Regions from separate parts of the Amycolatopsis thermoflava N1165 genome, predicted to be linked through region 2. Evidence: riboswitches for the same ligand, from Rfam matches in the RefSeq annotation. Region 2 holds a riboswitch; the other holds the start of a gene.
The links. Region 2 has a riboswitch for thiamine pyrophosphate ahead of thiO (glycine oxidase ThiO). Riboswitches for the same ligand answer to the same signal wherever they lie in the genome.

Region 1: linked by a shared signal. The riboswitch ahead of AMYTH_RS0134990 (thiamine ABC transporter substrate-binding protein) and the one ahead of thiO (glycine oxidase ThiO) in region 2 are both predicted to bind thiamine pyrophosphate.

What each region holds. Positions count from the first base shown of each region.
Region 1 covers NZ_KI421511.1:7,034,716-7,049,835, forward strand. The annotation lists gene AMYTH_RS0134940 (AAA family ATPase) at 1-1,480, shown strand, start outside; gene AMYTH_RS0134945 (methylated-DNA--[protein]-cysteine S-methyltransferase) at 1,484-1,993, opposite strand; gene AMYTH_RS0134950 (AlkA N-terminal domain-containing protein) at 2,015-3,517, opposite strand; gene ychF (redox-regulated ATPase YchF) at 3,624-4,706, shown strand; gene AMYTH_RS48265 (Pr6Pr family membrane protein) at 4,729-5,175, opposite strand; gene AMYTH_RS51095 (hypothetical protein) at 5,858-6,178, opposite strand; gene AMYTH_RS51100 (hypothetical protein) at 6,189-6,662, shown strand; gene AMYTH_RS0134980 (hypothetical protein) at 6,934-7,122, opposite strand; gene AMYTH_RS0134985 (4a-hydroxytetrahydrobiopterin dehydratase) at 7,187-7,477, opposite strand; TPP riboswitch at 7,511-7,620, shown strand; gene AMYTH_RS0134990 (thiamine ABC transporter substrate-binding protein) at 7,643-8,683, shown strand; gene AMYTH_RS0134995 (ABC transporter permease) at 8,680-10,281, shown strand; gene AMYTH_RS0135000 (ABC transporter ATP-binding protein) at 10,284-11,291, shown strand; gene AMYTH_RS0135005 (ABC transporter permease) at 11,288-12,154, opposite strand; gene AMYTH_RS0135010 (ABC transporter ATP-binding protein) at 12,151-13,155, opposite strand; gene AMYTH_RS0135015 (LolA family protein) at 13,152-14,210, opposite strand; gene AMYTH_RS0135020 (response regulator transcription factor) at 14,355-15,059, shown strand; gene AMYTH_RS0135025 (sensor histidine kinase) at 15,092-15,120, shown strand, end outside.
Region 2 covers NZ_KI421511.1:6,585,262-6,600,381, forward strand. The annotation lists gene ectB (diaminobutyrate--2-oxoglutarate transaminase) at 1-338, shown strand, start outside; gene AMYTH_RS0132750 (ectoine synthase) at 364-777, shown strand; gene thpD (ectoine hydroxylase) at 844-1,737, shown strand; gene AMYTH_RS46185 (AfsR/SARP family transcriptional regulator) at 1,984-4,686, shown strand; gene AMYTH_RS0132765 (hypothetical protein) at 5,526-6,404, opposite strand; gene AMYTH_RS0132770 (DUF6932 family protein) at 6,407-6,886, opposite strand; gene AMYTH_RS0132775 (SGNH/GDSL hydrolase family protein) at 6,971-7,774, opposite strand; gene AMYTH_RS0132780 (DUF3159 domain-containing protein) at 7,998-8,651, shown strand; gene AMYTH_RS0132785 (N-acetylglucosamine kinase) at 8,757-9,671, opposite strand; gene AMYTH_RS0132790 (SIS domain-containing protein) at 9,668-10,675, opposite strand; gene AMYTH_RS0132795 (GntR family transcriptional regulator) at 10,803-11,531, shown strand; gene AMYTH_RS0132800 (hypothetical protein) at 11,700-12,599, shown strand; gene thiE (thiamine phosphate synthase) at 12,955-13,611, opposite strand; TPP riboswitch at 13,643-13,751, shown strand; gene thiO (glycine oxidase ThiO) at 13,746-14,852, shown strand; gene thiS (sulfur carrier protein ThiS) at 14,852-15,052, shown strand; gene thiG (thiazole synthase) at 15,057-15,120, shown strand, end outside.

The DNA of each region.
Region 1 (15,120 bases), 450 kb from region 2:
CGAGCTGGCGTCCCGGTTGACGTCCGGCTCGCCGTGCCCGGTGTGTGGTTCCTCCGATCACCCGGCTCCGGCCATGGCCGCGCCGGAGGCCGTTTCACCGGAGCAGGAGCAGGCGGCGGAAGAGGCGGAGAGCCGGGCGGAGCGGCGCCGCAAGTCGGCGGAGGCGGCCAAGCACGACGCCGAAACGAAGCTCGCGGCGCTGCGTGAGCGTCTGCGGGGCCGGGACGGCGCGCAGCTGACCGAGGAACTTTCCTTGCTGCGCAGGGAGATCGCCGGGCTCGACGCGCTGGCACAACAGCGGGCGCCGCTCGCGAAGCAGGTGCAGGCAGCCGAGACCGAGCAACGGGAGCTGGAAGCGAAGCGTGCGGCCGAACTGCAGGCGGCCACGGCCGCCGAGACCCAGCACCGGGCGCTGACCGAGCGCGTCGCTGAACGCGCCCGGCGCCTGGACGAAGCGCGCGGTGACCACCCCGACGTCGCCGCCCGCCGCGCGCACCTGACGGGGATCGCGCGGGCGCTGGACGCCCTGGCCGAGGCGCGGTCCGCGGCCGCTAGCGCCGCCGAACAGCTCGAGCGTCAGCGCGCCGACGTTCGGGAAGCGCTGTGGCGGGCCGGTTTCGAGACCGTGGAGGAGATGCGGGCCGCCGCGCGTGACGAGGCGACGGTCCGTGATCTGGAGAAGCGACTGGCCGATGCCCGTGCGGCGGAGGCGGCGGCGCGCGCCACGCTGAACGAGCCCGAGCTGTTCGGGGTGGGGCCGGACGACGAGGTGGACGTCGAGTCGGCCAGGGCGAAGGCACAGGCGGCGCGGGAACGGGCCGAGGCTGCGGTCGCTGTCCTGCGGTCGGCGACGGCCCAAGCCGATGCGCTGGGCACGCTGGCCGAGCGGCTGGCGGCCGCCACCGAGCGGCTGCGGCCCCTGGAAGAGGAGTTCGCCGAGCTCGACGCGCTGACCGACGTGGTCAACGGGCGCGGGCAGAACGCGCGGAAGATGTCGCTGCGGTCGTACGTGCTGGCGGCACGGCTGGAAGAGGTGGCCATCGCCGCGACGGCGCGGTTGCAGACGATGAGCCAGGGCCGCTACTCGTTCGTGCACTCCGATGCGGCCGGATCGCACGGCACGAGGGGTGGCCTGGGACTGGACGTGCTGGACGACTTCTCCGGCACGGTCCGTCCGGCGAAGACGCTGTCCGGCGGGGAGTCGTTCCTCGCGTCACTGTCGCTGGCCCTCGGGCTGGCCGACGTGGTCGCGGCGGAGACCGGCGGCTCGCTGCTGGACACGTTGTTCGTCGACGAGGGCTTCGGGACGCTCGACTCCGAAACCCTCGACGTGGTGATGAACATCCTCGACGAGCTGCGGGCCGGTGGCCGGGTGGTCGGCCTGGTGTCCCACGTGGAGGAGCTGCGGCAGCGGATCCCGACCCGGTTGCGGGTGCGCAAGTCCCGCACCGGGTCGAGTTTGGAGCTGCAGATGGCGTGAACTTCAGGAGCGGTACGGGGTTTCGTGGTCGAGCAGCCAGCGCTTGACGTCGACTCCCCAGCGGAAGCCGCCCAGCGCGCCACCGATGCGAAGCACCCGGTGGCAGGGCACGAACAGCGCCGCGGCGTTGCGGGCGCAGGCCGAGGCCGCGGCGCGGACGGCGGCGGGACGGCCGGCGAGGGCGGCGTACTCGGTGTAGGTGACCGGCTTGCCGGCGGGCACCGTGCGCAGCACGTCCCACGCGTGCTGCAGGAACTCGCCGGACCGCTGGCGCACGGGAATGTCGTCGATCGCGTCCAGTTCACCGTCGTGGTAGCGGCGGACCGCGGTGCTGACCGCACCGAGGTCGCGCTTCTCACGGAGGTCGGACGGGCGCAGGGAGGGGGAGATCTGGGGAGTCAGTTCGCCGAGGTCGGCGGTCCAGCCGGAGGCCAGGACGGCGCCGTCGCTCGCGACGATGGCGGTGAACGGTCCGATCCGGGTGTCGGTCGTGGACCAGTGGGCGATGCTCATGTCGGTTCTCCTTGACGGGGTTCAGGCTTGGCTGGAGCGCCACAGGTACATGCCGGCGTAGGACCGCCAGGGCCGCCACGCCTGTGCGCGTTCGTTGAGTGCGGGGATGTCGTCGGCGATGCCGAGGGCGGCCGCGCCCTTGCGGAGGACGAGGTCGCCGGTGAGCAGCACGTCGGGAGCGCCGAGGACGCGCATTAGCACGTAGTCGGCGGTCCAAGGGCCGATGCCGGTGAGGGCGAGGAGTTCGGCTCGCAGTTCGGCGGGATCGCGTCCGACGTGCACGTCGACGTCACCGGAGGCGAGTGCGGCGGCGGCGCCGAGGATGGCGTCGATCCGGCGCTTCGGGCCGCGCAGCACCTCGTGGCCACGCTCGGCCACCGCCTCGGCGGTGGGGAACAGCAGGAGGTCTTGCTGCCACGGGACCGGTTCGCCGAGCGCCGCGGTGAGGCGGCCGGCGGCGGTGCGCGCGGCGGCGACCGAGACCTGCTGGCCGAGCATGGCGCGCAGCACCAGCTCGAAACCGTCGGCGGCGCCGGGGACGCGGATGCCCGGGGTCGCGGCGACCGCCGGGGCCAGAGCCGGATCGCCGGCGAGCACGCGCGCGACGGCCTCGGGGTCGGCGTCCAGGTCCAGCAGGCGCCGGGCCCGGGTGACGGCCGCGCCGAGGTCGCGGACGTCGGCGAGCCGCAGGTCGCAGCGCACGTGCCCGTCCTGTGGCGTCAGCGTCACCGTCGCGGCGCCGTGCGGGAGGCGGAGGGTGCGGGCGTAGCTGTGCTCGTCGACGGACTCCACGCCGGGCACGGCCCGGGCGGCGAAGAAGCCGAGGAGCCCGGCGGCGTCGAACGGCGGGCGGAACGGCAGTCGCAGGGACAGCCGGGTCCCGGCCGTGCCCGCTTCGGGCTCGGCCGCACCTGCCCGGCGGCGTGCCGCGGCCGCGGCGGTGCGCAGCTGCGACGGAGTGCGGGCGAAGACCTCGCGGATGGTGTCGTTGAACTGCCGGACGCTGGCGAAGCCGGCCGCGAACGCGACGTCGGCCAGTGGCAGCTCGGACAGCTCGATGAGCAGCCGCGCCGAATGCGCCCGGTGCGCGCGGGCCAGTGCCAGCGGTCCCGCGCCGAGCTCGGCGGTGAGGACCCGGCCGAGCTGCCGCTCGGAGTAGCCGAGGCGGCGGGCCAGGCCGGGCACGCCCTCGCGCTCGACGACCCCGTCGGCGATCAGCCGCATGGCCCGTGCGGCGAGGTCGGCGCGCACGTTCCACTCCGGTGAGCCGGGCACGGCATCCGGCAGGCAGCGGCGGCAGGCGCGGAATCCGGCGGCTTGCGCCGCGGCGGCGGTCGGGTAGAACCGCACGTTCTCCTGCCGCGGGGTGAGCGCCGGGCAGGACGGCCGGCAGTAGATGCCGGTGGTGCGCACGGCCGTGATGAACTGGCCGTCGAAGCGGGCGTCGCGCGAGGCGACGGCGCGGTAGCACCGCTCGTTGTCGCGCCAGAGTGCCTGCTCGGCCGGTGCGGCGATGGCTGTCATGGGTTCGATCCTGCCAGCAGGTCAGGCGCCTGACTGGCGGAATTCCGACATGGCCGTGAACGGGCGGCCCGGTCGGGCCGTGGGCCCGCCCCGTAGACTTCGGGCCGTGAGTCTGACCCTCGGTATCGTCGGCCTGCCCAACGTCGGCAAGTCGACCCTGTTCAACGCGCTGACCCGCAACGACGTGCTCGCCGCGAACTACCCGTTCGCCACGATCGAGCCGAACGTCGGCGTCGTGCCGCTGCCCGACGAGCGTCTGGACAAGCTCGCCGAGATGTTCAGCTCCGCCCGCACCGTGCCGGCCACGGTGTCCTTTGTGGACATCGCAGGCATCGTCAAGGGCGCGTCCGAGGGGGCCGGCCTCGGCAACAAGTTCCTCGCGAACATCCGTGAGGCCAACGCGATCTGCCAGGTCATCCGCGTGTTCGACGACCCGGACGTGGTGCACGTCGACGGCCGGGTGGACCCGTCGTCGGACATCGAGACGATCAACACCGAGCTGATCCTCGCCGACCTGCAGACGCTGGAGAAGGCGTTGCCGCGGCTGGAGAAGGAAGCCCGGACGAAGAAGGAGAACCGGCCCGCGCTGGAGGCCGCGCAGAAGGCGAAGGACATCCTCGACAGCGGGCGGACGTTGTTCTCCGCTCAGAAGGAGGTCGACACCGCGCTGCTGCGTGAGCTGAGCCTGCTCACCCTGAAGCCGTTCCTGTACGTCTTCAACGCCGACGAGGGTGTGCTGACCGACCAGGCGAAGCGCGAGGAGCTGACGAAGCTGGTCGCCCCAGCCGACGCCGTGTTCCTGGACGCGAAGGTCGAGGCCGAGCTGCTCGAACTCGACGACGAGGAGTCGGTGCGCGAGCTGCTGGAGTCGGTCGGCCAGACCGAGCCCGGCCTGCACGCGCTGGCTCGCGCCGGGTTCCACACGCTGGGCCTGCAGACCTACCTCACGGCGGGCCCGAAGGAGTCCCGCGCGTGGACGATCCCGCAGGGCGCCACCGCGCCCCAGGCCGCGGGCGTCATCCACACGGACTTCGAACGGGGCTTCATCAAGGCGGAGGTCGTGTCCTTCGACGACCTCGTGGAAGCCGGCTCGATGGCCGCCGCGCGCTCCGCGGGCAAGGTCCGGATGGAAGGCAAGGACTACATCATGGCTGACGGCGACGTGGTGGAGTTCCGCTTCAACGTCTGAGCCGGCCTGCGGCGCCGATGGGTCACGCGGGATCGCGCGTCGACATGCGGGTGGGTGCGTTGCCCAGGAGGGCAGGCATCCGGGTGTCGGCGAGTTTGAACAGCGCCGCGAACGCCAGGGCGAGCACCACGACGAGCCCCGCGTTGTGGATGGCTGCTCCAAGGCCCAGTTCGGTCACGTCCAGGAACGGGTACGGGTACCAGTCGGTGAAGGCGCCCGCGACCGTCGACCACGAGATCCGCGCGCGGCCCGAACAGCAGCCACGCCGCGATCGTCGCCCGCGGGGAGATGTAGTGGAAGCCGATGGTCGCGGACAGGGCGGCTCCGGGTGAGGTGCACCTGGGGGGCCAGCACGATCGCGAACACCAATGAGGATCCCCAGGAGCGCGTCCAGCCGCACCACGCGCCAGACCGGGCCGTCCAAAGTGGGGCGCCACACCGGCACCGGAGCAGCGGCGAGCACGACCATGTCGCTCTCGACGGTGCAGTAGCTGAAGAGCCGCCACAGGCGGACGCCAAGGCTGAGGCTTCCCCGGTCTGGCCGGAGTTCGCGTCCGCGCGGCCGGTGAAGATCAGCGTCAGCGGGACGGCGAGCGAGGCGGTCACGCCGAGCGCGATGAGCCCGTGCCACCCGCGGGACACGGCCCAGGACGTTCGAGGCGCGGGAACCACGTGACCGAAAGTAGCCCTCGATCCACGGAGCGCGAGCTCATGGCGTGAATGGCGACTCCGGGCGCGGGAGGTGGGGTGGCACGAGGGCAGTGGGGGTTCGGGCGGCTGGTGGCCCGTTCGCTGGTCCCGGGTGCGGGGTGGTGCCCGAGCCCAGTGGTCTCGGGCGAGTGGGGATATCGGGTGCGGGTTGCGGGCACGGGGCCTTGGGTGCGGTGGCGCGGGAAGGGCGAGGCTGCCTGCCGCGGCGGTGGGGGTGCCGGGCGGGCGGGGAGCGTAGCCCGCGTGCCGCGTGCCGCATGCCGGGTGCCGGGTGCCGGGTGTTGCGCGTCGTGCAGAGGCGGCGCGGGATCTGCTCGGGGGACAGGGCAGCCGCTGGCGGCTGGGCGACATCGGGAACACGAGAACGCCCAGGCGGGGGAAGCCTGGGCGTTCTCCGTGAACCGACGGGGCGCACGGGCAGTGCCCGCACGCCGCGCCGATCAGCAGGTCACGTTCACCGTGCCGCTCGACTCGAACGACACGTGCACGTGGTCGTAGTGGTTGGCCGTGGCGTCGCCGCGGTCTTCCATCGTCGACCAGCCGCTGCCGTCGTTGTAGCGCTGCCTCCAGATCACGTACTTGACGTTGAACTCGGACTGGTTGGCCAGCACGTAATCCGCGATGGCGTTGCCCGTGGAGGTGTCCACCATGAAGTCCAGCGCCAGGCCGCTGGGGTGGTCGCTCGTGCCGGAGCGGCCCGCTCGGCCGCCGATCTCGTCCACGCCGAACTTCGCGGCGATGTGGTTGCCCACCTTCGCCACGTGGGGCAGCGTGCCCTCGAGCACCGACGAGCAGGCGTTCGCCGCCTTGGTCGTCGTCTTCGGGGTCGTCGTCGTGGACTTCGGCGTCGACTTCGAAGTGGTCGACGGCGGGGGCGCCACGGACGGCGTCGTCGTCGACGGCGGGGGAGGCGGCGGCGGGGTGGTCGTGCTGCTCGACGTGCTCGTCGGGGCCGAGGTCGTCGGCAGCGGTTTCATCTGCGCCGCCATGCTGGCCGTGTCCTGCCTGCTGAAGTTACCGGTCAGCCAGACCGCGAAGCCCAGCACGAACGCCGCGGCCAGGCCGATCGCCAGGGGGACTCTCAGCGATTTCGCTTTGGATCTATGTCGACCCACCATTCGGAAGATCACCATTTTCGGGGAGGGGACTTTTCGGCCGTTCGGGGGATGGCCGCCCGTGACATTACGAATAGGACACGGAAATGTCACCAACGAGTGGTCATGGACACAGATCAACAGCGCATGAAAAAGGCCCGCCGGGGCACCGGCGGGCCGCTGACCTGCTGGGACTCAGCCCAGCGCGGCGAGCACGAGAACGGCGAGCAGGGTGATGGCGGTGGCCAGGCCGGTGACCCAGGCGCGCTGGACGGGCGACAGGGCGGGCGTGCTGTTCATGGCGGCGAACCTCGGGGTGAGCAGGGACTTCCGCGCGTGACAGCGCCCGCGACGCCCCCGTCGTTACAACCCGGCGGCCGACGTGACCGAAATCACTCCTGCGGTCCCCGATGTCGCGCCGTCTACCAGAACACGGCACCCGCCGCGGCGATCATCAACCCGAACGCCAGCGTCCCGACCACCACCGCCCGCGTCTCGCCCGGCGGTTCGACGGCGGCGGACGTGACCGCCGAAGCGGTCCCGGCGAGCACTCCCAGCAACAAGGCGACGGCGGCTCCCACGGCGGCCAGTCGCGTGACAACCTTCCTCATGGTGCGTTCCCTCCACCAGGGGCAACGCACGGGACCGGCCGCGAAGTTGCCGGTCCGGCCTAGATCACAGCGCGTCGATCGTGCCGTCGATCTGTTCGGCGAGCGACACGTCCTTCGCGGTGATGCCGCCCGCCGAATGGGTGCTGCACCGGAACGTCACGGTGCGCCACCGGATGTCCATGTCCGGGTGGTGGTTCACGCCCTCGGCGATCTCGGCGACGCGGTTGACCACCGCGATGGCCTGCGGAAAGTCGGCGAGTTCGGCGGTGCGCTCCAGCGCGTCGCCCGCGCGCTGCCAGTACGGCAGCTTGTTGAGGGCCTCGGAGATCTCGGTTTCGCTCAGTAGTTCCGCCATGTGCTCCATGGTGGTACGGCGGCGGGTACGCTGCACGGTTGCCACGGGAGTCCGGGTCCACCGGGCTGAGAGGCGGGTTCGCCCGCGACCGTTCGCACCTGATCCGGATCATGCCGGCGCAGGGAGGGCCCCGACCTTTCTCGCCGGAACGAGCGAGGAGTGGTCATGAGATTCCGCACGGGCGTCCTGGTCGGCCTTGTCGCCGCCCTGACCGCGGGCTGCACGCTGGCCGGCAACGACGCGGACAACGGCCCGGCCACGGTCACGCTCGTCACCCACGACTCGTTCGCCGCTCCGCAGCAGGTCCTCGACGCCTTCCAGCAGCAGACCGGTATCACGATCAACGTCGTGAAGAAGGGTGACGCGGGCGCGCTCACCAACACCCTGGTCCTCACGAAGGCCAACCCGATCGGCGAGGCGGCCTTCGGCGTCGACTCGACCTTCGCGTCGCGCGCGCTCACCGAAGGCGTCTTCGCGCCCTACACCAGCCCCGAGGCCGACCGCGGCCCGCAGCGCTACGCCGTGGACTCCGAGCACCGCCTGTCGGCCGTCGATGTGGGCGACGTCTGCGTCAACGTCGACAGCACCTGGTTCGCCGAGCGCGGCATCCCGGAGCCCGCGACCTACGACGACCTGGTCAAGCCGGAGTACAAGGACCTGCTGGTCGTGGAGAACCCGGCCACCAGCTCGCCCGGCCTGGCGTTCCTGCTCGGCACCATCGCCCGCTACGGCGAGCAGAACTGGCAGGGCTACTGGACCCGGCTGAAGGACAACGGCATGCGTGCCGTCGCCGGCTGGGAGGAGGCCTACGGCCAGGACTTCTCCGGCTCCTCCGGCAAGGGGCCGCGGCCGATCGTGGTGTCCTACGCGTCCTCGCCCGCGGCGGAGATCGGCGAGGACGGCAAGCCGCGCACGAAGGCGCTGCTGGACACCTGCTTCCGTCAGGTCGAGTACGCCGGCGTGCTGGCCGGGTCGCCGAACGCGGACAAGGCCCAGAAGGTGATCGACTTCCTGCTGTCCCAGCAGTTCCAGGCGACGGTGGCGGAGAACATGTACGTCTACCCGGCGCGGGAGGGCGTGGCGTTGCCCGCCGCGTGGACGACGGCCGCCCCGCTGCCGCCGAACCCGGCGAGCCTGCCCGCCGAGACGGTGCAGGCCGGGCGTGAGCGGTGGATCGAGCAGTGGCGCTCCTTGCTCGGCCAGTGAGCCGTGCCGGGCTCGGGCTGGCGGCACTGGCTGTGCTGCCGCTCGGGTTCCTGGTCGTCTTCTTCGCCTGGCCGGTCGTCGCGATCCTGCGGCTGGGCTTCGCCGACGGCGGGGTGCTCGCCGCGCTGGCCGAGGGCGAGACGTGGCGGCTGGCGTGGTTCACGGTCGCGCAGGCCGCCGGTTCGACCCTGATCGCGGTGGTCGCCGGGTTGCCGGTCGCGTTCCTGCTGGCGCGCGTGCGGCTGCCCGGGGTGGCGGTCGTCCGGACGCTGGTGCTCGTCCCGTTCGTGCTGCCCACCGTGGTGGTGGGCCTGGCGTTCCGGGCGCTGTGGCCGGACGGCGGCTGGCTGTCCATCGTGCTGGCCAACGCGTTCTTCAACGTCGCCGTTGTCGGCCGCACGGTCGCCGGGCTGTGGGCGTTGCTGGACTCGCGGGCCGAGGACGCCGCCCGCGCGCTGGGCGCGTCCCGCTGGCGCGCGTTCCGTTCGGTGACGCTGCCCGCGCTGATGCCGGCGATCACGTCCGCGGCTGCCGTCGTGTTCCTGTTCTGCGCCACCAGTTTCGGCGTGGTGCTGATCCTCGGCGGCGCGCGGTACCGGACGCTGGAGACCGAGATCTACCTGCGCACCGAGAACCTGCTCGACCTGACCGGAGCGGCGGCGCTGTCGCTGGTGCAGATCGCCGCCGTCCTGGGCGCGCTGCTGCTCGGCGCGGCCGCCCGCCGCCGCCGGGAGAGCGCGCTGCGGCTGCGGTCGCGGCGGGAGACCGCGCGCCGCCCGGTCGGCGGGGAGTGGGCCGTGGTCGGCGCGGCGGTCGTCGTGCTCGGCCTGCTGCTGACCCCGATCGTCGCGTTGCTGCTGCGCTCGGTGTCCACCGTGGACGGCTGGAGCCTGGCCGGCTACCGGGCGCTGTCCAGCACCGGAAACGACGGCACGCTCCAGGTCTCCGGCTGGGACGCGGCGCTGAACTCGCTGCGCACAGCCACCGACGCGACGGTGCTGGCGATGGTCATCGGGGTGTCGGCGTCGGTCCTGCTGGTTGCGCTGCGCCGGTCGCCGGGACGGCTCGCGCGCGGGGTCGGCGAGTCGATGGACGCCGCGCTGATGCTGCCGCTCGGCGTGTCCGCGGTGACCGTCGGGTTCGGCTACCTCATCACGCTCGACGCGCTGCCCGGCGACCTGCGCCGGTCGCCGCTGCTGGTGCCGCTCGCGCAGGCGCTGGTGGTGATCCCGCTGGTGATCCGCACGGTGCTGCCCGTGGTGCGGTCGATCGACGACCGCCTGCGCCAGGCCGCGGCCACCCTCGGCGCGAGCCCGGCGCGGGTGTGGCGCGAGATCGACGTGCCGCTGGCCTCCCGCGCCGTCGTCGCCGCGGCCGGGTTCGGCTACGTCGTCGCGCTCGGCGAGTTCGGCGCGACGAGTTTCCTGGCGCGCCCGCAGACGCCGACGCTGCCGGTCGCGATCGCGGCGCTGATCGCGCGGCCCGGCCAGCTCAACAACCAGATGGCGTACGCGGCGTGCGCGCTGCTCATGCTGGTCACCGCGGCCGCGGTGATCGTGATCGACCGGCTCGCGTCCGGCCGGGTGGGGGAGTTCTAGCCATGGCGTTGACCGTGTCCGGCCTGACCGTGCGGTACGGCTCGTTCATCGCCGTCTCCGGCGTGGACCTGGAGATCGCCGACGGCGAGGTGCTCGCGCTGCTCGGCCCGTCCGGCTCCGGGAAGTCGACGCTGCTGCGCGCCATCACCGGTCTGGAGCCGATCACCGCGGGCAGCGTGCGCTGGGACGGCGCCGACCTGGCGCGCGTGCCGGTGCACAAGCGCGGGTTCGGGCTGGTGTTCCAGGACGGCCAGCTGTTCCCGCACCGGGACGTGGCCGGGAACATCGCGTTCGGGCCGCGGATGCACGGGATGTCGTCGGCCGAGCGCGCGGAACGCGTGAGCCGGCTGCTCGACCTCGTGGGCCTGACCGGCTACCAGAAGCGGCGGGTGACCGAGCTGTCCGGCGGCGAGGCGCAGCGGGTCGCGCTGGCCCGCGCGCTCGCGCCGGAGCCGCGCCTGCTGCTGCTCGACGAGCCGCTGTCCGGTTTGGACGCCGGGTTGCGTGAGCAGCTGGCCGTCGACCTGGCCGAGATGCTGCGCAGCGCGAAGATCACCGCGCTGCTCGTCACGCACGACCAGGAGGAGGCGTTCACCCTCGCCGACCGCGTCGCCGTGCTGCAGGCCGGGAAGATCCGCCAGGCCGGGGCCGTGCGCGAGGTGTGGCGGCGGCCCGCGGACGAGAACGTGGCGCGCTTCCTCGGTGTCACCACGGTCGTCGACGGCGAGGCGGCGGACGGGATCGTGCGCTGCCCGTTCGGCGAGGTCGCCATCCCGGAGGCCGCGGACGGGCCGGTGCGGCTCGGCCTGCGTCCCGCCGGGCTGCGGCTCGCGACCGCCGGGATCACCGGCGAGGTGCTGACCAAGGTGCACCGCCGCGACAACGTCCGCCTGTCCGTGCGCACGAGCGCCGGCACGGTGGACGCGGTCGCGGCGGTGTCCGCCGACGTCAACCCGGGCGACGAGATCAGCATCGCCCCCGACCCGGACGGCGTGGCCCTGATCGGCTAACCGTCCTTCGTGGACAGCCGCGCGTAGGCCAGCGACAGGCCGATCACGACGTAGCACGCGGCGCGGATCGCGCCCTCGCCGAGCTGGTCGGCCGGGATCGGGTCGCGCAGGATGTCCGCGATCGCGGTCCAGGACTGCGGCAGCAGGAACGGGTGCAGCCAGTCCACCGCCGACAGCAGGAGCAGGACCGTCGACACCACGACGCCGGCCAGCATCGACACCACCACGACCATCGGGTGCTCGGTGCACGCCGAGATCGCCAGCGCGATGGCCCCGACCGCCCACAGCTGCAGCGTCACCCACGCCGCCGCCAGCGCGACCCGGCCCAGTGCGTCCACAAAGGACAGCGTGTTGCCGGACAGCGTGAACAGCGAGCCGGTCCCGTTGATCACCAGCCCGGTGATCATCGCGACCACGGCCATCAGCAGCGCCGCGGCGAGCGTGAACGTCGCGACCCCGAGCGCCTTCATCAGTAGCAGCCTGCCGCGGCTCACCGGCGCGAGCAGCAGCCCGCGCAGCGTGCCCACGGCCGATTCACCGGCGAGCGCGTCGCCGGCCGACATCGCCGTGACCAGCGGCAGCATCAGGTTCAGCGTCAGCCCGAGCGTGGCCAGCGGCAGGACCAGCGCGTTCCCGGCCGCGGACGCCAGCAGCGCGTTGTCGCCGTCACCGCCGCCGGGCCCGCCGCCGCTGTCCCCCGCGATCGTCAGCCCGATCCCGACGATCACCGGGATCAGCGCGAGCAGGCCGAGCACGATCAGCGTGCGCGGGCGGCGGAAGATCCACCGCAGCTCGGCGCGGTAGAGCCGGTGGAACGGCACACTCCACCGTTCCACCGGCGCCGCGTCCAGTGTCGCCGTCATGACGTCCCCTCGTCCACATCCGGCAGGCCCCCGGTTTCGGAATCCCGTTGCGTCAGCCGCGCGAACAGGTCCTCCAGCCCGGTGCGGGCCCGCTTCGCCTCGTGCACGGACACCCCGGCCCGCACCAGCGTTTCGATCACCTGCGGCGCGGTCGCCGAGGTCAGGTCCGCCCGCACGCCCTCCGGTGTGAGCCGGCCGGGGATGCGGTTGTCGCGCAGCGCGGTGAGCGCCTCGTCACCGTCCGGAGTGGACACGACCAGCGACGGCGTGCCGGACTCCAGCAGCTCGTCCAGCTCGCCCTGCGCGACCACCGTGCCGTCGTGCAGGACGGCCACGTGCGTGCAGGTCGCCTCGACCTCGGCGAGCAGGTGCGAGGACACCAGCACGGTGACGCCCTCGGCGTGCAGCTCGCCGATGATGTTGCGGATCTCCCGCGTGCCCGCCGGGTCCAGCCCGTTGGTCGGCTCGTCCAGAACGACCATCCGCCGCGGCACGAGCAGCGCCGAGGCGAGCCCCAGCCGCTGCTTCATGCCCAGCGAGTACCCCCGGTAGCGCCGGTGCGCGGCGTGCCCGAGCCCGACCCGCTCCAGCGCGTCGTCGACCGCGCGGGGGATCGCCGCCGACGACAGCCGCGGCTCGGCGGCCGCGACGCGGCGCAGGTTCTCCCGCCCGGACAGGAACGGGTGGAACCCCGGCCCCTCGACCAGCGCGCCCACCTCGGGCAGCGCCCGCGGCGCGCCGTCGGGCATCCGGTGCCCGAGCAGCTCCACCTCGCCCTCGGTCGGGCGGACCAGGCCGAGCAGCATCCGGATCGTGGTGGTCTTGCCCGAGCCGTTCGGCCCGAGCATGCCCAGCACCGCGCCTTCCGGCACGTCCAGATCGACCTGGTCCACCGCGACCGCGGTCCGGTACACCTTGCGCAACCCCCTGGTCCGCGCGGCGAGTGCCGGACCCGCGGTGGGCGCTTCGACCGAAGCGCCCACCGGCAGTGTCTCCGTCATTTCGCTCCCAGAGCCTCGATCAGCACCTGCTCCGGCACCGCGCCGACGGCGAAGCGGCCGTCGTCGGTGACCAGCGCGGTGCCGACCTTCGTGGTGATCACGTAGCCGGTGCCGAACGCGCCGCTGACCGGCTTGCCGAACTGCGCCAGCAGGGCCTTCGGGTCCACGTTTTGCCCGCGCTCGCCCTGCTGCGGCGCCAGCGCCTCGGCCGGGAACGAACCGGTCAGGACGCTGTCCCAGCCGTCGCCGCTGACCTGCACCGCGTCCTCGACGGCCCGCTGGTCCGGGTGCTCGGCCGGCGCTTGCTCCTCGGTCACCTTCGCGCCCTGCGGCGGGGTGAACTGGAATTCGCTCGCCGGCTGCGGCGCGAACGCGATGTCGCTGAACGCCACCTGGAACGCCGGGTCCGACGTGCCGTAGGTCATCACGGCCAGGCGCAGCGGCACGCGCTTCTCGGCGTCGACCGCGACGCGCACCTCGCGCAGCAGCGTGCGCTCGGTCGGCTTCGGCGTCAGCACCAGCTCGTACGCCGCGCGGCCGGCGACGCGCGCCGTGCCCTCGACCGTCACGGTGCTGCTCTCGCGGACCTTCGCGAGCACCTGCGTCGTCGCCGTCGCCGGGTCGCTGAGCTGGTACTCCTCCGGCTTCTGCAGCGCTTCCGGCGGCACGGTGACCTTCGTGGCCTCGTTCGACGCCGAGTCGTACGTCCACACGGTCGCCCCGTTGCGGACGATGGTGTGCTCGCTCGCCCCCTGCTCGATCGCGAGCTTGCTGTTGCCCGCGCCGTCGTTGTAGACGCGGGCCGCGTCGATGTCCAGGCTCGTGCCCCCCGGCAGGGTCGAGACCGGCAGGCCCAGGTTGTTGTCCACCTCGACCGTGCCCGCCAGCGCAGGCGTCTTGGTGGTGGCCACCGACTGCACCAGCTCCTCGGCGCTGATCGCCGGCAGCTCGGGCGCCTCGCCCGCGGCCGCGGGCATCGCGAGCCAGGCGAGCCCGGCGGCGCCGAGCGCGGATCCGGTGACCGCGGCGGTGATGGCCTTCGTCTTCGGCTGCATCTGTTCTCCCTGTGTCAACCGAGCACCAGTGTGCTCTTTCCCCGCCGCTGACACTCCTCGATCCGCCCTGAGATGGGCCTGAGATGCTGAGAGACCGCTGAGAGCGCGCGCCCGAGCTGGAAAAACCGGGCATGCTAGACAACCGTGAACCCTCGGATCCTCGTGGTGGACGACGAGCCAGGTGTGCGCAAGGCGCTGCACCGCGGGCTGCGCGCGGAGGGCATGGACGTCGTCACCGCTCCCGACGGCCCGAGCGGCCTGCGCCTCGCGCAGACCGGGTCGTTCGACGTGCTGTTGCTGGACATCATGCTCCCCGGCCTGTCCGGGTACCGGGTGCTGCAGGCGCTGCGCGCGCAGGGCATCACCACGCCGGTGCTGATGGTGTCGGCCAAGGACGGCGAGGTCGACCAGGCCGACGGGCTCGACCTGGGCGCCGACGGCTACCTGGTCAAGCCGTTCTCGTTCGTCGTGCTGGTCGCGCAGATCCGCGCGGTGCTGCGGCGCGCCTCGAGCGAGGGGACACGCGGGCCACTGCGCATCGGGGGTCTCGTCGTCGACCGCGCAACCCGCGAGGTGCACTGGCACGACGACCCGGTCGCGCTGAGCCCGCGCGAGTTCAGCCTGCTGGAGGTGCTGGTCGGGCGCGCAGGGACGGTCGTCACCAAGGACGAGCTGCTGCGTGCCGTCTGGGGTGACGAGCAGGCCGCGACCCGCAACGTCGTCGAGGTCTACGTCGGGTACGTGCGCCGCAAGCTCGACGCGGTCGGGGCGGGCGCGCTGGTGCGGACCGTCCGCGGCCACGGCTACCTGGCCTCCGACGCCGCGCTGGACGAGGTCCTGCCCGGGTGACGTTCCTCCGCCGGTGGTGGGAACGCCGGTCCATGCAGTTCCGGATCACGGCGCCGGCCGC
Region 2 (15,120 bases):
AGGCTATGCGCACCTACTGGAGCGACGACGAGCTGGAGAAGTCGGTCCGCGCCAAGGGCGAGCGCATCGGCGCCGCGCTGCAGGGTCTCGTCGACGCCTACCCCGAAGCGCAGCTGACCGCGAAGGGCCGCGGCCTCGCCCGCGGTTTGGAGTTCCAGAACGGGGAACTCGCCGGTCGGGTCTGCGCTGCCGCGTTCGAACGCGGCCTGCTCATGGAGACCTCCGGGCCGGACAGCGAGGTGGTGAAGCTGCTGCCGCCGCTGACCCTCACGGACGCCGAGGTCGGCGAGGGGCTGGAGATCATCGACGCCTCTGTCAAGGCCGTGCTCGGTAAGTAGAGAAGAACGAGAAGGGGAAAAAGTTTTGATCGTCCGGACCCTCGACGAGATCACCGACACCGACGCCGACATCAAGACGCCGAACTGGCGCTCGAAGCGGATCATCCTGGCCAAGGAGAAGGTCGGCTTCTCGGTGCACGAGACCACGCTGTACGCGGGGACCGTCAACGACTTCTGGTACGCCAACCACATCGAGGCGGTCTTCGTCTACGAGGGCGAAGGCGAGATCACCAACAAGGCGACCGGCGAGACGTTCCAGCTCAAGCCGGGTTCCCTGTACCTCCTCAACGACCACGACAAGCACCAGGTCCGCCCGAAGACCGACATGAAGACCGTGTGCGTCTTCAACCCGCCGGTCACCGGCCGGGAGGTGCACGACGAGAACGGCGTGTACCCGCTCGTCGTCGAGGAGGACGAGGCGGACGAGAAGTCCGCCTGAGCCACCACGGAGCGAGGCCCCTACCGAAAGGCAACGCATAAAAGGAGGCGAACCGATTTGACGATCATGGAAACCGGTGTCGAGGACAGTTACCCGACCAGGGTTCCTGCCCCGGCCGAGCCCTTCGATCGCGTCGACCCGACTGTCTGGGGCAGTGAGGCCGACGGCCCGATCGATGCGGCGACACTCGCTTCGCACGACGCGAAGGGGTACCACATCGTCGAGGGCCTGCTCTCGCCCGCCGAAGTGCAGGGCTACTGGCAGGAGCTCGTCCGGCTCTCCGGCGACGAGCAGCTGAAGGCCGACGAGCGGGTCATCACCGAGAAGAAGACCGGCAGCGTCCGGTCCATCTTCGAGGTGCACAAGATCAGCGAACTGATCGCCGAACTCGTGCGCGACCCCCGTGTCCTCGACCGCGCCCGGCAGATCCTCGGCTCCGAGGTGTACATCCACCAGAGCCGCGTGAACTACATGCCGGGTTTCAAGGGCACCGGGTTCTACTGGCACTCCGACTTCGAGACCTGGCACGCCGAGGACGGGATGCCGCGTCCGCGGGCGGTGAGCTGCTCGATCGCGCTGACCGACAACTACCCCTTCAACGGCGGCCTGATGGTCATGCCGGGCTCGCAGCGGACGTTCGTCCCGTGCGTCGGCGAGACCCCGGACGACTACTACAAGTCGTCGCTGAAGGAGCAGGAGATCGGCGTTCCCAGCGAGAACGACATCACCAAGCTCGCCGCGGAGTACGGGATCGACCAGTTCACCGGGCCCGCGGGCTCGGCGCTGTGGTTCGACTCCAACATCATGCACGGGTCCGGCAACAACATCACGCCGTACCCGCGCTCGAACATCTTCCTGGTGTTCAACAGCGTCGAGAACGCGCTCGTCGAGCCGTTCGCGGCGGCGAAGCCGCGGCCGACCTTCATCGGCAGCCGGGACTTCACGCCTGTGACGCGATAGACGCCGGAAGAAGTGCGGGTCGGGTGTAGCCGGTTCATCGCGCCCTGTTACAGTGCCGCCACTGCGAACGGCGGCAGCATGGGTCTTCCTTGCTCGGGGTGAATCCCGTGTGACGCCGGTAGCGATGGCGAGGCGCACCCGGCCCCGTCACTTGTTTCACCGAGTGCGGCCCCGCACCATCAGATCGGGACTGATGGTGCGGGGCCGTACTCGTTTTCCTCCGGCGCGGCGCTCGGGGAGGGGCCTGTGCTCAAGGGTTTGCGCGTCCAGTTGCTCGGCCCGGTGCAGCTGTGCGCCGGTGACCGGCCGGTGCCGATCGGCGGTCCCGGCGTGCGCGGGCTGCTCGCGCTGCTGGCTCTCCAGCCGAACCGGATCGTCGCGCTCGACGACCTGATCGACGCGCTGTGGAACCACGACCCGCCGCCGACGGCGCGGACCATCGTGCACGGCAACGTCTCCCAGCTGCGGCGCGTGCTGCGGTCGGCCGGCACGCCGGAGGCCCGGATCGACACGGCCGCGCCCGGCTACCGGCTGACAGTCGACCCGATGCTGGTCGACGTCCACCGCGCCCGCGCGTTGTTCGAGCGCGCCGAGGCCGCGCCGTTGCTCGAACGCGCCTCGTTGCTGCGCGAGGCGTGGGCGCTGTGGCAGGGGCCGGAGCTGGGCGGGGTGCCGGAGTCGGTGCACGCGCCCGAACTGGCGGACCTGCGGATCGCGGTGCACGGCGCCCGCGTCGACGCCGACCTCGCGCTCGGACGGCACGAAGAGCTGATCGCCGAGCTGACCACGATCGTCCGCGCGGAGCCTCGGCGCGAGCGGACCGTCGGACAGCTGATGCGGGCGCTCTACCACTCGGGGCGCCGGGCGGACGCGCTCGAGGTGTATCGCGAGGCGGCGCGGGCGGCGTCGGAGAAGCTCGGCCTCGACCTCGGGCCCGACCTGCGGGCGTTGCACGCGCACGTGTTGAACGACGACTTGGCGCCGGTTGTGCCGGGGATCGACGTGAGCCGGGTGGTGCCGCGACAGCTGCCGCCCGCGGTGCCGCTGGCCGGGCGGTCGGTGGATCTGGCCTGGCTGGACGAGGTGGCGCCGGTCGGCGTGATCACCGGGCCGCCCGGGATCGGCAAGAGCGCGCTGGTCGTGTCGTGGGCGCACGGAGCGGTGACGAGGTTCCCGGACGGGGTCCTGTTCGCCGCGTTACGCGGGTTCGAGGCGCCGGTGCCGGTGGCGGAGGTGCTGGCGCAGTTCCTGCTCGGGCTCGGCGTGCCGGCGGACGAGGTGCCGGAGCCGGAGGGGGAGCGGCTCGCGTTGTACCGGTCGCTGAGCGGTGGCCGGCGGATCCTGGTGGTGCTCGACGACGCGCGGTCGGCCGATCAGGCGCGCCCGTTGCTGCCGCCGGGGCCGGGTTCGGTCGCGGTGGTGACGTCGCGGGCGCGGCTGGACGGGCTGACCGTTTCGCACGGCGCTCGGGTGCGGGCGCTGGAGCCGCTGGCGCGGCGGGACTCGGTGCGGCTCCTCGCCGACGTCGCGGGCGGTGCGTTCGAGGAGTACCACTCGCAGGTGGCGGGGTTGTGCGGGGATCTGCCGCTGGCCTTGCGGATCGCGGGCGCGCGGCTGGCGGCCGGTCCGGCGTGGACGGTGCCGGACTTCGTGGCCGAGCTGGCGAGCGAGCGGACGCGGCTGGCCGCGCTGGACGTGGACGACGCCGGGGTGCGGGCGGCGCTGGACGTGTCGGTGCGCGGGCTGCCCGCCGAGGCCGGGGCGATGTTCCGGGCGCTGGGGGCGTTTCCCGGGCCCGCGGTCGGTCCGTTCGTCGCGGCGGCTTTGTGTGGGGTGCCGGTGGCCGAGGCGCGGCGGCGGTTGCGGGTGCTGGCGGCCCACCACCTGCTGACCGAGAGCGCGCCGGAGGTGTTCACGCGGCACGACCTGGTGCGGTTGTACGCGCGCGAACTGGCTGGTTCGTCGAGTCTGCGGCCGGCGGTGCGGTACTACCAGGCGGCTGCTGACGTGGCGCGCCGCCGGCTGCTGCGGATCGTGGACCCGCTGGACTTTTCGTCTGTCGAGGTGTCGGTGCCCGCGTTGTCCGGTTTCGACGACGCGCTGGCGTGGTTTGTGGCTGAGTGGCCGAACCTTTTGGCCGTGCTGGAGGGCGCGGCGGCGGCCGGTCTGCACGACGACGTGTGGCGGCTGGCGCGGGTGGCGCACACGTACCGGGTGGTGCGCCCGCGGTGGGACGAGTGGCAGCGGCTGGTGGCGCTGGGGCTGGCGGCGGCCGAGGCGTGCGGGGACGCGCGGGCGCGGTTCTGGATGCTGATCTCGCGCTGCGCGATGTTCCTGACGTTCGACGTGGGGGCCGACGCGCTGGCGGACGCGTCCGCGGCGCTGGCGATCGCGGCGGACGAGGGGAGCCGCACCTGCGCGTTGATCCACCTGGGGTGCGCGTTGAACAGCTGTGGCCGTCACGACGAAGCGGTGGAGTGCCTTATGAGGGCGGCTTCGGCGGCGGGCACGGACGAGCTGCGGGGCCAGGCCCTGGCGAACTGCGCGGAGGCGGAGAAGGCGCGGGGCCGGTACGCGGAGGCGATCGCGCACCAGCTGTCCTCGCTGGAGATCGACCGCCGCCTCGGGGACGACAGCTATGTGGTGGTGTCGCTCAACAACCTCGCCGAGTCGTACCTCGGCCTCGGCGACGACGGGGCGGCGTGGAAGCACGCGTCCGCCGCGGTCGAGTTGGCGTCGCTGCGGGGTTTCCTGCTGCAGGAGGCGGTCGGCCGGTTGACGCTCGGACGGCTCTCCCGCCGCGACGGCGACCTCGCCGGCGCGCGACTGCAGGTCGGGCTGGCGGCGGAGCTGCACTCGCGGGTCAGCCCGCGGCCGCCCGCGGAGGTGCTCGCGGAGATGGCGGAGCTGGGGCTACCGGCTGCCCCTGCGCGGGGTGACGAGGGTTGACGCTTTCGAGTACAAGGTGCCCCCGCACTTAGCGAATTCTTAGCGATGGATCTTGCGGAGGGCGTATGGTCCGGCTTGGCCGTCTGGCGCAGTGGGGGAGCGTCAGACGGCCGCTTCGCGTTTCGGCTGGTTGGCCGTGGGGGTTGCTCCAGACGCGCTGAAAGGCGCCGCGCGCCGCCGCGCGCCGCCGCGCCGCGGCGAGCCGCCTCGTGGCGGACCGCGCCGCACCGTGCCGGGCCGAGCCGCGCCATGGCCCGCCGTGCCGCCGTGCCGCGCCGTGTCGGGCCGCGCTGGCACCGCGAGCCGCACCGCGCAGGAAGCGAGCCGCGCCGGGCGGCTGTGCCGCACCGGGGCGCACCGAATCCGCCGTGAGCCCGCCCGTGCCAGGCCGCGCTGTGCTGGGCCGCGCCATGGCGTGCGGGGCCGGGCCGTGCCGTGCCGTGCTGTCGAGCCGCACTCTGCGCGGCCGTGCCGTGCCGCGCCGTGTCGGGCCGAGCTGGCACCGCGAGCCGCACCGCGCAGGAAGCGAGCCGCGCCGGGCGGCTGTGCCGCACCGGGGCGCACCGAATCCGCCGTGAGCCCGCCCGTGCCAGACCGCGCTGTGCCGGGCCGCGCCCAGGCGTGCCGTGCTGCCGAGCCGCACTCTGCGCGGCCGTGCCGAGCCGCGCCGTGCCGGGCCGCGCTGGCACCGCGAGCCGCACCGCGCAGGAAGCGAGCCGCACCCTGCGCGGCCGCGCTGCACTAAGCCGCGCCGCAGCGAGCTGCGCAGTGCCGGGCCGAGCCGCGCCATGTCGCGCGGTGCCCGATCGCGCCGCCCCGAGCCGGCAGCACCGACCAACTCACTGGTCGAACAGGTTCACTTCCGGCGTGATCTCCAGCAGCTCGTGCACCGGGCGGCCGCGGCGGCCGTCGATCGTCGTCGTGCGGACCACCCTCAGCCGGGCGGTCACCGGGCGGTCCAGGTTCTCCTTGATCTGGTCCAGCAGGTCCGGCGCCACCGCACCCTGGATCGTCCCGCCGGACTCGCGCTCCAGGTAGAAGATCCGGCGGCGCGTGCGCACACCGTCGAGCCGGCCGGTCACCGTCTCGTAGCCGACTTCCTCCCGCGACTCCCGCAGGCTGTTGTGCAGCACCTTCGCCTGGTCGGTCGTCATGCTGCGGGTCACGTCCTCGCCGGCCGTCGGCGTCAGCTGCAGCCCGATGCCGGTGTTCTTGACGACCGCGCTGACGATGTCGCTCACCGCGTTGCGCACCGTGTCCCGCTGCAGCAGCACCGCGTCCAGTGCGCCGTCGTCGGAGCCGTTCGCGGGCAGGAAGTCGCACAGCTCCTTCACCGCGCGCTCGGACAGCGTCTCGATCCCGTCGTGGATCAACGCGTCGTCCGGCGCCGGCTCCGGGAAGCCGAAGAAGATCGTGTTGCCCGCCTGCCCGCGCTGGATCAGCGGCGCCTTGTCGCGGTCGGTCTGCTGGACGTAGGTGATCTCGCCCTGCGGGTTGCGGATGATGTGCCCGACCTTCGCCGTCGCGTCCTGCAGCGCCCGGCTGATGTCGGAGAACGTGTAGGCGTCCAGGTTCGTCGACCCGAGCATCGACACACGCAGCAACGGCGACCGGGACGTGCGCTCGAACTTCGCGTGCGCGGCCATCGCCGACGCGCGCGCCAGATCGTCCAGCCACGTGCCGCCCGGGATCTCGTCGGCGATCCGGCGGAAGTCCATCATCACCACACCACCTCGGGGAACCCGCGGCGCCCTTCGTACGACCAGGTGTTGGCCCACGTCTCCTCGTCACCGGGGAAACACAGGAACCCGTCGAGCAGACCGCCGACGGGTTGTACCTGATCGAGGTACATCGCGGGCTGCCCGACGATGACCCCGCGCAGGGTCAGCAGCCCGTACAGCGCGTCCCGCACCCGGCCCGTCATGCGCTTGAGGCTGCCCCAGTCGTCCGGGATCAGCACGACGTCGAGCCCGCTGGGCACGTCGGGGGTGCGGGTGATGAACTGCCCGCCGATCCAGGCGCGGCCGCTCGGGATGATCCGGGCGACCGCGCCGAGATAGCTGTTCAGAGCGCTGAACAGGATCTCGCGGGCGTTCTGGTGCGGCGCGTCGAAGACGAGACGTTCGTAGATGTCGGCCACGTCCGCCGGAAGCCGCCCAGTCGGCAGAACCCCCTCCGGGGTCCAATGGGGCAGCGGCATGTCATGAAGTTATCAGCGACGCGCAGCGTGTCCGTTGAGGGTGGCGGTGGGCGACGGGTGGGCCTACCAACAGCTGTGTGACGCTCAGCTCGCCGGGGCGCGGTCGTCCGACACCGGCGGGTGCACCGCGAACGGCGCCAGCTGCGGCCGCTTCGGCGACAGCCCGTCGCCCATCGACTCGCCACGCAGCTGCCGCCGGATCCACGGCAGCAGGTGCGTCTTCGTCCACGCCAGGTCCGACCGGCGGTTGGTGATCCAGTCCGCCCGCGCGTCGACGACCGGCCACGGCTCCCGCCAGTCCTCCGACGTCGGCACGCCCAGCACCTCGGCCGCCCGCAACGCGATCCGCCGGTGGCCCTCGGCCGTGAAGTGCAGCCTGTCGTCGCTCCAGGCGCGCGGGTCGTGCAGCGGGTCCATCGCCCACAGGTCGACGATCTTGGCGCCGTGCCGGACCGCGCTCGTCCACAGGTGCGCGTTGTAGATGCCGATCTTGCCGCGCAGCACGCTCATCACCGGCAGGTGCTTGGTGTCCGGCCCGTTGAACACGAGCACGTCCATGCCCGCCGCGCGCAGCTTGCCGATCACCTCGTCGAGCTGCGCCGCGATCTCGTCCACGTCGGAGCCGGGCACGATCACGTCGTTGCCGCCCGCGCACAGGGTCACCAGATCGGGTTTCAGCTCGAGGGCGATGGGTACCTGTTCCTCGATGATCTCGGCGAGCATCTTCCCGCGCAGCGCCAAGTTGGCGTACTGGAAACCGGGCTGGCCCTCGGCCAGGATCTCGGCGAGCCGGTCCGCCCAGCCGCGGAAGGTCCCGTCCGGGTTGAAGTCGTTGAGACCTTCGGTGAAGCTGTCACCCAGTGCGACATAGCTGTCGTACTCACGCACGCTGCCGTCCCCTTTCGCCAGCACCTGTGTTGATCGCCCCTCGAACAACTCAGCAGGATGCACCTGTAATCCCGACCTACGCCACCGTCGGTTCAGCGCGAGGTCACAGTCTCTTACGTTGTCGGCCTCCTGAGCTTCTCCATTACCGCCGTCCGCCCGGATCGTGTGGCGAAGATCTCGATGGTAGCTGCCCGCACCGACAGTTTTGGGGCACGCTGTAGGGGTGACCGGACAAGCCACGCCGCAGAGGGAGTCGCTGGGCAGCATCCTGGGTGGTCGCAAGGGTGCGATCGACGCGAGCCTGCCGCCGCTGGCGTTCGTGGTCGGCTGGCTGGCCACGGGTTCGTCGATCGCGTGGGGCTCGGCCGCGGCGATCGCCACTGCCGTGGTGGTCGGCGTCGTCCGCCTGACCCGCGGTGACAAGGCGCGGGCCGTCGTGGTCAGCCTCGCCGCGGTGATCGTGGCCGCCTTGATCGCGCTGCACACCGGTCGCGCGCAGGACTTCTTCCTGATCCAGGTGCTGTCCAACGTGGCCAGTGCGTTGCTGTGGGTGACCAGTGTGGTCGTCCGGTGGCCGCTCCTGGGTGTCGTGGTCGGGTTACTGCTCGGCCAGAAGACCCGCTGGCGCAAGGATCCCGACCTGCTGCGCGCCTACTCGCGGGCGAGTCTGGTGTGGTCACTGCAGTACGTGCTGCGCGTGGTCGTCTACCTGCCGTTGTGGTGGGCGGGGGAACTGGTCGCGCTGGGCGTCGCGCGCACGGTCATGACCTGGCCGCTGCAGGCGCTGACGATCGCGGTGAGCGGCTGGGTGCTGTACCGGACGCTGCCGAGGGAGCACCCGGGGCTGCGCGTCGTGTCGGGTTCCGGGCGCGAATAAGAGCCCCCGGCGAGGGGGAGGTCCGGGGGCCGCCCAAACCGTACGCCCGGCGGCGGACCCGGCACTCGTGCTCCGCGCACGAAAAACGCCCGGATCTTTGGTCGGTCAGCCTGGACGGCGCGCCGCGGCTTCGCCGAACGCCTCGACGGCGGCCAGCCAGGCCGCGCCCAGCACACCGTCCGAACTGGTGCGGACCTCGAGCCCGGCCAGCTTCGCCCGCACCCGCTCGCCGACCCGGGAGCCATCGCCGAGGACGCTGCCGACCAGCACCACCGGGGTGTCCTCGCCCGGCTCGCGGGTCGCCAGCGCGGTCGCGACCAGCAGGTCGGCGGCGCGCTCCACGATGTCCGCCGCGGCCGGGTCGTCGACCGCGACCAACGGCGCGAACCGGGCGAGGCGGACCGGCGGCTCGGCGTTGGCGACCGTGATCAGCCGCCGCCACGCGTACTTCCGGTCGGTCGCGTCGACCCCGGCCTCGGCCAGCACCGCGGTGGCCAGCGGGCCGAGGTCGCCGTCCCGGCTCAGCGCGGCCAGCGTGGCACGCACGGCCTCCCGGCCCAGCCAGAACCCGGAGCCCTCGTCGCCGAGCAGCCAGCCGTAGCCGCCCTCGGTGGCGACCATGCGACGCTTGCGGATCCGGCCCGCGATCGAGCCGGTACCCGCGATCAGCACGGTCCCGTCCGGCGCGTCGGTGGCGGCGGCGAACGCGACCTCGGCGTCGGTCAGCACCACCACGCGGTCCAGGCCCAGGTCGCGCCAGGTGCGCTCGAACAGGGCCGCGACCGCCGGGTCCGTCAGCTTCGCGGTGCCGGCCATGCCGACGACGCAAGCGCTGGCCCGGCCGGGGACCTCGGTGGCCGCGCGGATCGCCGCCGCCAGGTTGGCGACCGCCTCCGCGGGCGGGTGCGAGTTCGGGTTGGCGCCGCCCGCGCGCCCGGCGCCGAGCACCGTGCCGTCCGCGGCCACCGCCAGCGCACGCGTGGACGTGCCACCCGCGTCGACCCCGAGGACGAACTTCATCGCGTCCTGGTCACCTTGTTCAGGCCGCGCGGGCGGTCCGGGTCGAAGCCGCGGGCGAGCGCCAGCCCGAGCGCGATCCGCTGCACCGGCAGCACCTCCAGCACTGGCGCGAGTTCCTCGGCCACGGACGGTACCGGGATGCGGACCGCGGCGGGCACCTCGCCCGCCGACGACCCGAGCGCCAGCACGTCGGCGCCGCGTTCGGCGACCGTGGTCAGCACGTCGCGCAGGGCGGCCCCGCCGCGGCCGGTGCCGGTGATCGCCAGCACCGCGGTCTCCTCGTCGACGGCCGCGACCGGCCCGTGCAGCAGGTCGGCGCCGCTGTACGCGCGGGCGGCGAGGTAGCTGGTCTCGGCGAGTTTGAGCGCGGACTCCAGCGCGGTGGCGTAGGAGTAGCCGCGTCCGGTGGTGATGATCCGGTCGACGAAGCGGTACCGGTCCACGGCGCGCTGCACGTCGACCTCCAGTGCCTGCCGCGCTAGCGGTTCGATCTCGGCCGCGGCCGACGAGTCGCCGCCCCGGACGGCGTCGACGAGCAGGTACAGCGCGAGCAGCGTCGCGGAGTACGTCTTGGTGGCGGCCACCGCGGTCTCGGTGCCGGCGCCGATGTCGACGGCCAGCTCGGCGGCGCCGCCCAGCGGCGAGGCCGGGGTGTTCGTGACCGCGACGGTCAGCGCGCCCTGCTTGCGGGCGGTCTGGGTGAACTCGAGCAGGTCGGGCGAGCCGCCGCTCTGGCTGACCGACACCAGCAGCACGTCCCGCAGGTCGGGACGCGCGCCGTAGAGGGTCACCGTGGAGGGCGAGACGAGCCCGGCGGGCAGCCCGAGCAGGACCTCGATGAGGTACTTCGCGTACAGCGCCGCGTGGTCGCTGGAGCCGCGCGCGGCCAGCAGGGCGAACCGCGGCGGGCGCCGGGAGATGGCGGCGGCGACGTCGGCGATCTCCCCGCGGCGGGCCACCAGACCGCCCAGAACGGCGGGCTGTTCGGCGATTTCCGCGGCCATGTGCTGTCCGGGGTTGCTCATGCTGGGTCCCTTCGGAGGTCTAGACCAATGCTACCCCGGGCGCGGTCCCATCCGGAAAGGGTAGTTTCATCCTGCGCCGGAGGCGCGGTTCGAGGAGGAGTCGGTCATGTTGGAGTCAGCCACGCGCGGTCAGCGCGAACCGAAGTACTGGGCGTTGAAGCAGCATCTGCTCGACCTGCTGGAGACGATGCCGCCGGGTTCGCCGATTCCCACCGAACGCTCGCTGGCCACCGAGTTCGCGGTCTCCCGCACCACGGTGCGGCAGGCCCTGGCGGACCTGACCGCCGAGGGCAGGCTGCACCGGGTGCAGGGCAAGGGCACGTTCGCCGCCGAGCCGAAGCTCGCGCAGCGGCTGCAGCTGTCGTCCTACACGGAGGACATGCGGGCGAAGGGGCGCGAGCCGTCGTCGAAGCTGCTGGAGGTCGAGGAGCTGACGGCCGAGCCCGAGCTGGCGAAGCTGCTCGGCATCCGCAACGGCGCGAAGGTGCTGCGGATGCGCCGGCTCCGGCTGGCCGACGGCGAGCCGATGGCGCTGGAGACCACGCACCTGCCGCTCGGGCGGTTCCGCGGCCTGCGCAAACACGTGTCGGCGGGCGGTTCCCTGTACGCGGTGTTGCGGGAGCACTACGGCGTGGAGATGGACAGCGCGGAGGAGACGATCGAGACCGCGCTTGCCGGTCCGCAGGAGGCGGACCTGCTGGGCGCCGACGTCGGCACCCCGATGCTCCTGCTGTCGCGGCATTCGTTCGCCGCGGACGGCAAACCGGTCGAATTCGTGCGGTCCATCTACCGCGGCGACCGGTACAAGTTCGTGACCACGCTGCGGCGCCCGTAACTCTCCAAGATCCCTTGCGTTGTCAAGGGATTGTTAAGCCCGTCGTGTCCACTGTGGACGTTGAGAGTGGCCTGCGTCACCATCCGGCAACGCTGGGAGCATCTCAATCGACAAACACGTTGGACACGATGGGGTTAACACGAGAGGGAGAGCGAACACACCGCGATCATGACCGAGGAGAAGGAAGAGAGCGCCGAGAAGAAGTCCGGGCTGTCTCCGGCGCAGGTGGTGGCGTCGGCGCTGGCCGCGGTGACGGCTGCTTTCCTGGGCTCCACGCTGGGGGTGGCGGGCACGGTCATCGGCGCCGGTGTCGCGAGCATCGTGACGACCGTGGGTGGCGAGATCTACCTGCGGTCGCTGCGCAGCACGCGGGCGGCCGCGCGCAAGACGGCCGAGCTGCTGGCGGTGGCCGAGACACGGCAGCAGACGAAGGTCGTGCCGCCGGCGGTCGCGCCGCGGTCGACGCACCCGCTGATCAGGCACCAGCAGAACGGGGCGGCGCAGCGAAGACCGGCCACGCAGCTGACCGAGATGCCGACGAGGGTCGTGCACCCGATCACGCCACCGCTGTCCGGCACGACGCGCCGGATGCCGGTCGCCGGGCAGGGCGGATCCGGGGGCGGCGAGAAGACGGTGTTCATCCCGAAGCCGGTGGACCAGCCGGTCGAGGAGGAGGCCGCCCCGCCCGCCGCCGCGAAGCCCTGGTGGAAGAGCCGGTGGACGCTCGCGGTCGCGACCAGCGTGGCGGCGTTCGTGGTCGGGATGCTGGCGATCACCGGCTTCGAGGCGGCGACCGGGAGCACCGTGTCCGGCGGCACCGGGACGACGCTGGGCCGGGTGGTCGGCGGTTCCGGCGGCGCCGAGCCGACGACCACGCAGGTCACGACGGTCACCGAGAGCTCGACGAGCGAGGACGAGCGGGCGCCGGCGAGCACGAGCAGCGCGCCGACGACGTCGTCCAGCGCCGAGCAGACCGAGTCCCCCGTGACGACGACGCCGAGCACCAGCGTCCAGGAGACACCGTCCGCCGCATCCGAAACAGCGACGACGGCGCCGAGCAGCCCTTGATCCGAAACTGACCACAGGCCCTTCGCGAGTTTTCGCGGAGGGCCTGATTCTTGAGGCCAGCCAAGTGGGGGCCGGCCTCGACGGCGCGGGCGATGTTGCACGAACGGCTCGACAGTCTGCCAGCCGGAGAGCCGGCCGCCTCGATTTGCCGGGCTGGGTTGACTGTCGCGGGCCACCCCACCACTTGCCGTTACGGCCCGCCACGGCCACGAAGGCCGGGTCGGTCCAGCTGGCCCGCACCGCGCGGGCGGCTGCGGCGGGATCCTCGCCCCCGGTGGGACCCGCCACCAGCACCTTGAGCAGCTGGTCGCGTTGATGCCGGACGGCGGCCTCGGCGCGGCCACGAAGGCCCGGCTCAGTCGAGCTGTGCCCGCAGTGCCCGGGCAGCCGCAGCCGGGTCCTCGGCCTCGGTGATCGCCCGCACCACCACGATCCGCGACGCGCCCGCCGCCAGCACCTCCGGCAGCCGGTCCGCGTCGATGCCTCCGATGGCGAACCACGGGCGCACGGTGCCGAGCGCCGCGGTCGAGCGCACCAGGTCCAGGCCCGGCGCCGGGCGGCCGGGCTTCGTCGGCGTCGGCCAGCAGGGGCCGGTGCAGAAGTAGTCCACACCTTCTTCCACAGCCGCGGCCTCGGCCTGTGGGCGGTCGTGCGTCGAGCGGCCGATCACCGGCTCGTCGCCGATCACCCGCCGCGCCAGCGGCACCGGCAGGTCGTCCTGCCCGAGGTGCAGCACGTCGGCGTCGACGGCCGCCGCGATGTCCGCCCGGTCGTTCACCGCCAGCAGCGCCCCGTGCCGCGCGCACGCCTCCGCCAGGATCTCCAGCGCGGCCAGCTCCTGACGGGCCTCCAGCGGTGCCCCGTCCCGCTTGTCCCGCAGCTGGACGATGTCCACGCCACCGGCCAGCGCGGCGTCCGCGAACTCGGCCAGGTCCGGCCGGTCCCCGGTGCACAGGTAGAGCCGCGCCGCGTCGAGGCGTTTCCTGATCTCGTCACCACTGAGCCCTGGCATGGCCTGAACCCTATCTCGCACGTTAGGGTAGGGGTGTCCGCACGGGAGCCCGAGCCACGGGCTGAGAGGGAGCTGCCAGCGCTCCGACCGTGGAACCTGATCCGGATCATGCCGGCGCAGGGAGCGTGATTCTCATGAGCAACCAGCACGTGGCCGTCGTCGGCGGCGGGGTCATCGGCCTGTCCGTGGCCTGGCGCGCCGCGGCGGCCGGGCACCGCGTCACCGTCGTCGATCCCGCGCCCGGCCGCGGCGCGTCCTGGGTCGCCGGCGGCATGCTGGCCCCCGTCACCGAGGCCTGGCCCGGCGAGGAGGAGTCCCTCGCGCTCGGCGAGGAGTCCCTGAGGCGCTGGCCGGCGTTCGCGCAAGCGCTTGCCGCGGACGGCGGCGACCCCGGGCTTTCCCAGGCCGGCACGGTCGTCGTGGCACTGGACCGGGCCGACGCCGACCAGCTGGACATCGTCGCCGCCTACCTGCGGTCGGTCGGCCGCGAGGTCGAACAGGTCACCGGCCGCAGGCTGCGCTCGCTCGAACCCGGGCTGGGCGCGGTGCGCGGCGGCCTGCTTGTGCCCGGCGACCTGGCGGTCGACAACCGCAAGCTGCTCCGCGCGCTCGAAGCCGCCGCGCTCCGGCACGGCGCGGAGTTCACCGGCGACGAGGCGACGGCGGTCGAACCCGGCCACGTCCGCACAGCCCACTGCGAGGTCCGGTGCGACGTCGTGGTCATCGCCGCCGGGGCGCACAGCGCCCGGCTGCACCCGGTGCTCGCGCGAGGTGTCCGCCCGCTCAAGGGCGAGATCCTCCGCCTGCGCGCGCGGCGCACGAGCCTGCCGCCGCCCACGCGCACGGTGCGCGCCGTCGTCGAGGGGCGACCGGTGTACCTCGTGCCACGAGAAGGCGGCGAGCTGGTCCTCGGCGCGACCCAGTACGAGGCCGGCTTCGACGACACCGTCAGCGCCCGCGGCGTGCGCGAGCTGCTCGAAGGCGCCGAGCGGATCTTCCCCAGCATCGACGAGTACGAGCTGGTCGAGACCGCCGCCGGGCTGCGCGCGGCCAGCACCGACACGCTCCCGTTCATCGGTGACCTCGGCGACGGCGTCCTCGCCGCCACCGGCCACCACCGCAACGGTCTGCTCATGGCGCCGGTCACCGCCGACGCCGTCGTGGCTTGGCTGGCCGGGGAGAAACCGCCCGAGGAGGCGCTCGCGGCGGACCCGGCCCGGCTCGGAACAGGAGGGGTCTGATGGAAGTGCAGGTCAACGGGCAGTGGCGGGAGGTCCCCGACGACGCGACGGTGACCGACGTGCTCAAGGCGGTCGACGCGCCGGAACGCGGCGTCGCGGTCGCCATGAACGGCGAGGTCGTGCGGCGCGGCGAGTGGGCGGCCAGGGCCGTCCCCGCGGGCGCGCGGCTGGAGATCCTGACGGCGGTGCAAGGTGGGTGAGGTCATGTTCGACGGCGACCAGCTCGTGATCGGCGAGCACAAGCTCGGCTCACGGCTGATCATCGGAA